2 regions of the Butyrivibrio sp. FCS006 genome follow, and region 2 is predicted to be linked to the other one. Evidence: riboswitches for the same ligand, from Rfam matches in the RefSeq annotation. Region 2 holds a riboswitch; the other holds the start of a gene.
What was found. A riboswitch is a leader RNA that binds a small molecule or an ion and turns the genes downstream of it on or off. The one in region 2 is predicted to bind cyclic di-GMP.

Region 1: linked by a shared signal. The riboswitch ahead of G633_RS20185 (hypothetical protein) and the one ahead of G633_RS0106060 (3'-5' exonuclease) in region 2 are both predicted to bind cyclic di-GMP.

Annotation. Positions count from the first base shown of each region.
Region 1 is NZ_KE384205.1:104,953-107,350, forward strand. It holds gene lepB (signal peptidase I) at 109-687, opposite strand; gene G633_RS20185 (hypothetical protein) at 680-1,135, opposite strand; cyclic di-GMP riboswitch class I at 1,365-1,455, opposite strand; gene G633_RS19540 (flagellar hook protein FlgE) at 1,692-2,398, opposite strand, start outside.
Region 2 is NZ_AUKB01000014.1:6,129-8,526, reverse strand. It holds gene G633_RS20345 (hypothetical protein) at 1-30, shown strand, start outside; gene G633_RS17595 (hypothetical protein) at 27-281, shown strand; gene G633_RS0106070 (hypothetical protein) at 424-588, shown strand; gene G633_RS0106065 (DUF6440 family protein) at 609-791, shown strand; cyclic di-GMP riboswitch class I at 878-953, shown strand; gene G633_RS0106060 (3'-5' exonuclease) at 1,141-1,791, shown strand; gene G633_RS20085 (tetratricopeptide repeat protein) at 2,204-2,398, shown strand, end outside.

The sequences.
Region 1 (2,398 bases), on a different contig from region 2:
CATGAAACAAATTGTATTTTACAAAATTAAATATTTGATATGATGCTTCGAAAACGTTTAAGTTGTCACCCCACAAAAGGGCAAAAAAATATATGCAGCTCAGAAGTCTTACATTCCGCCAAAGACATCAAAGGGATATACCCTGAAAAATATCTTTCCTATGAGCTGTTCTTTGGTGACACATCCTACAACACTTGATCTCGAATCTATGGATGCACTTCTGTGATCGCCTAAAACAAAATATCTGTTCTCCGGAACCTGATACGGAAACTCGATGTCCGTTGGCTCAAGGCTCCTGTCTGAAACATAGTCCTCGGGAAGTTCAACTCCGTTGACCGATACTACTCCGTTTTCATCAATGTTTATCCAGTCTCCCGGGGAGCCTAAAACTCTTTTAACCAAAACCTTGTTGTTGTAGTAGAACGCCATCAGATCTCCCGGTTCAAAAGAGCTTTGATTCTGAGCTATGACTATCTCTCCGGTCTGGAGGGTCGGTGTCATGGAATCTCCCGTAACCTTAAGTCCTGTCACAAAAAAACTTGAAATCAGGACCGACAGTGCTGCCACCGTTATTACAACGATCAGAGTATTTCGCAGAACCCTTCGGTATTCTTTTTTGCTGTTTACCCTCTTAAGCTCTTTTCTCAGATCTTCAACAGAAGGCTTAATGTTCTGTTCTTCACTCATCCGTTTTTGCCTTGTCCTTAATCGTCTTTAAGTAGATATCTGCTGCCTTCTGAGCTGATTCCAGGATTCCTCCGATCAGGAGCGATGCCTCTGCGAGGTTTCCGGCTTTCTTTATCTTGGATAATGAATCATCAACCTGAAGCTGAAGTTCATTTTTTTCTCCTTCAAGTCTGGCCTTGAGTCCTTCAATGTCTTTCTCGTACTTCTCTTGCAGCTGAGCTTTTTGTTCAGCAAACTTAGCTCTCATCTCAGCCTTTTCTTCATCGAAGTTCTTAAGAAGTGCGGCTCTTTCTTCGGCCATCTGCTGTTGCATTGCGAGCTTTTCACGCTCGAGTTCTTCCTTGTATTCCTGTTCGTGTCTCTTAGCTGCTTCGGCTTCCTCCGAGAAATTGATCATCATCTCAAGTAGGTCTGCTCTGCTAAGTTTCTTAAGATTAACTTCTGCCATCTTGGCCTTCCAAATCTGTTATTTGTTTTTGTGCTCTGCACAAAAAAGGTACCATGCCCGAACTAATCCGCATGATACCTATAATTGCAAAAATTGCGCAAAAATAAGGCATACGCAAAATAGTCCGATCGTACGTAGGACATTACTAGTACTAAAATTCCAAAAAAATAGACCAACCGTTTACCCCTAAACAGCCCTGGTCATTTTCTATGGCACCGTTTCCTCCAGCACCAGCAACTGGCTGTCTTGTCACATGTTATATGTGTTAAGACCCTTTAGCTTTGCGTCACCATCTCACGATGGCTTTGCCTTTATCCTGCTAAAAAAACTTAGCTCAAGAAAATAGAACTACCCTACACACAATTACTTTTAATCACGTTCCCCTTATCGCGTGAATCCAATATATAACATATTTTGAATATTGACAATAATTTTTTTCACAAAATGTTCACAGTTTCCAAAAGCAAAGAGCTGGAATGTGCTCCAGCTCTTTGATATAGAATTTCAAAAAATTTTAACTTTTTTATGGTTTCCTCTTTTTTGACGTTTTATCGTTTTATCGCTTTAGTCCTTTAAGTATCTGCAGCATCTCATCAGAAGTTGTGATAACTCTGCTGTTTGCCTGGAATCCACGCTGTGTTGTGATCATGTCAGTGAACTCTTTTGCAAGATCTATGTTACTTCCCTCCAGTACTCCGCTGTTCATGTAACCGCCGTCCTTGGTGATATCCTGGATCATGGCTGCACCTGAGTTAAGAGATGCCTGGTAGAGATTATCTCCAACCTTCTCAAGGCCCATGGCATTTGAGAACTCAGCTACTGCTATCTGAGCCTTCTTGATGGTCTGGCCGTTTGAGTAAGTTCCGTAAACCGATCCGTCGGTTCCGAAGGAAAGACCTGTGAGCTCTCCGCGAGGGAAGCCCTTCTGAAGTCCCTTGGTATCACCCTTGTATGCATAGATAGTAGATGCGTGACTTGTTGAACCACCGGCAAAGTTTGTAGTATTGGAAAGATCCAGTTCAAAGGATCCAACGCCCTCAACATTCATGGTCAGGGATCCGCTGGGCACTACCTTACCCTTCTCATTCTTTGAATAAGTAATTGTTGAGCCATCCTTTGTTGCTGAAGAGATGATACCTGTGTGCTTATCATAAGCAAGCTCTATCTCGTTAGTGTCTTTTCCGCCAACAGGATTACCGTATTCATCAGCAACCGATGCAAGCTTCATGTTAAAGGTGCTTATATCATCATCGCCGCTATCGG
Region 2 (2,398 bases):
CAGAAGGAAGAAACGGAGGAAAGACAATGAGCAAATATGTTTCACTGGACAAACGAAGTAAGAAACAGCAAAAAGAGTACCATTCCAAACAGAGACGCACCTGGGGAGATCTTAATCCAGTAACAAGGAGCGTTCCAAACGGAAAGGCCTACAACCGCAAGAAAGAAAAAGAGAGGATCAGCAAAGAATTCAGGGATGGATTTGGAGCTGATTCTTTTTTGTTTGAATCTAAAAGTGTTTTCGCAAATAGCGAAATAACATGCCCCTTTTTGCTGATATAATCATGTAATCTTTGCTCTGACAGAAATATAATGAATTCATCAACAAGCAACAGATGACAATGGTTTTTGATTTGAGAAAGGAAGGTGAGGAATCATGTTGTCGCTGCTTTTTATTATATTTTTCTTTTGGATTTTTGGAAAAATGATTGGCTTTGCATTCAGAGCAAGCTGGAGCATCATCAAAGTTATGTTTACACTGGTGTTCCTTCCACTTATTCTTGTGGGCCTTGTATTTAAAGGACTTGTTGCTATTGCATTGCCGGTACTGTTGGTGGTTGGGCTCTTTAGCCTTTTGGAAAGGGCCTGAAAATGAAAGAGGACAAGGAAATGACAGCGGACAAAAGATTTAAAAAGGTTTATTCACAGGGAGCAGTTAATGTTACTGAGATCTGGGTTGACCAGGACACAGGCGTTAACTACATATTCCATGCAAGTGGATATGCTGGAGGACTTACACCCATGCTGGACAGGGATGGTAAGCCGGTAATCAGTCCAGTTGAAAATAGATAGTACTCGGCAAAGGCGGTCTGTGGGGTGACCATTACCATGGACCGCCTTTAAAACACTTTTATCAATAAATATCGTTAGGGCAAAAATCAATTTAAAGGTAAACCCGGAGCAATCCGGCGGCACAAAGCTATAGGGACTCGAAAGAGTTAGCCAGTTGCAATCATTATAGGAGCTGGCAATCAGCTCCATTTTTTTACCACAAAAGTAATAAAAGTGATTCGATTCCAGTAAATATGGGCATTCCAAGCAGTCCGGATTATAACCCTTCAAAATTGTTAGGATAGTATCATCAGGAAACAGCAAACAGCAAACCGAATTAAAAAAGCCATTTTAAAGTCAGGAGGCCATTATGAAGTACGCAGTTATAGATCTTGAGTTTTGTAAAGTACCTAAGGGATATAAGAAGTTCGGTTATAAGTGGTGCCAGGAGACAATCCAGATCGGAGCAGTCCTTCTTGATGAGGATTATGAGATTATTGATGAGTTCAATACTTATGTAAGACCTGAGTATGGTCACATAGACTGGTTCATCGAGAATATGACTGGAATATCCCAGGCTGACGTAATCTCAGCTCCTTCATTTGCAGAAGCTCTGGAGGCTTTTCTTGATTGGCTTCCATATGACGATGTCAGATGCGTATCCTGGAGCGATTCAGATCCTAAGCAGATTGTTCACGAAGTAGTTGCCAAGGGAATTGAAGATGAGCGCCTTGAGATCATCTTTGCTAACTGGATGGATTGTCAGAAGACCTTTGGCCAGAAGATGGGCAGGAAGAATGCGTACAAGCTTGAGGAAGCACTTATCGCATCAGACATTATTCCTGAGGGTAGAGCACATGATGGCCTGGCTGATGCCTACAACACAGCACTTCTTTTCGCTAAGCTTGAGCAGAATCCTGATTATGAGCTGAATGAGTTCTACCAGACTGCAAGGAACGAGGAGACTGAGCATCTGAGCTTTTGCATGGGAGACCTGTTTGCGGGGATAGTGCTGGCGTGAATACAAAAAAATGGGGGACAACATATTACCACCTTTTTGGTGGGGGTATGTTGTTTTTCTAACTGATAAAATAAAGAAAAATCCATGAAAAGATTACGCAGAGTCATCAAGAAGTAATTAAATATATACAATGTTTATTGTTATTTCGGAATTGGAATTACGCTATCATGATACAATTATTGTTGGAGTAGTTTGTGCGAATGACAATATTTTGAAGAAAAAGAGTTGCCATCTGAAGTTGCGGGGCAGCGGTGGATTATACCTTTTTAAAGCTTCCATAACATATTGTATAGTAACAGGGGAAACATATCAGAAAAGCACATCATATAGTTGGTGTTTTTATGGGACTGCAGATTTTGCATACTATAACCATAGACAACCATAGACCACAAATATGAAAAATGAGGTGAATATGATTTCTGATAGAACAAAAAATAAAAAAGTAGTAGATCACGAAGATCCATTCTGCACGCACTGTGGTGCAAACCTTATGGAGCAACCGGGATTCAATCCGTTGTTAAGTGCCTGGATATGTAAAGAATGTGGGCAGGTGTTGACTGGCGGAGATGGCGAGGACAAGAGATTTCCGGGAGTCGTCCAGTTATGT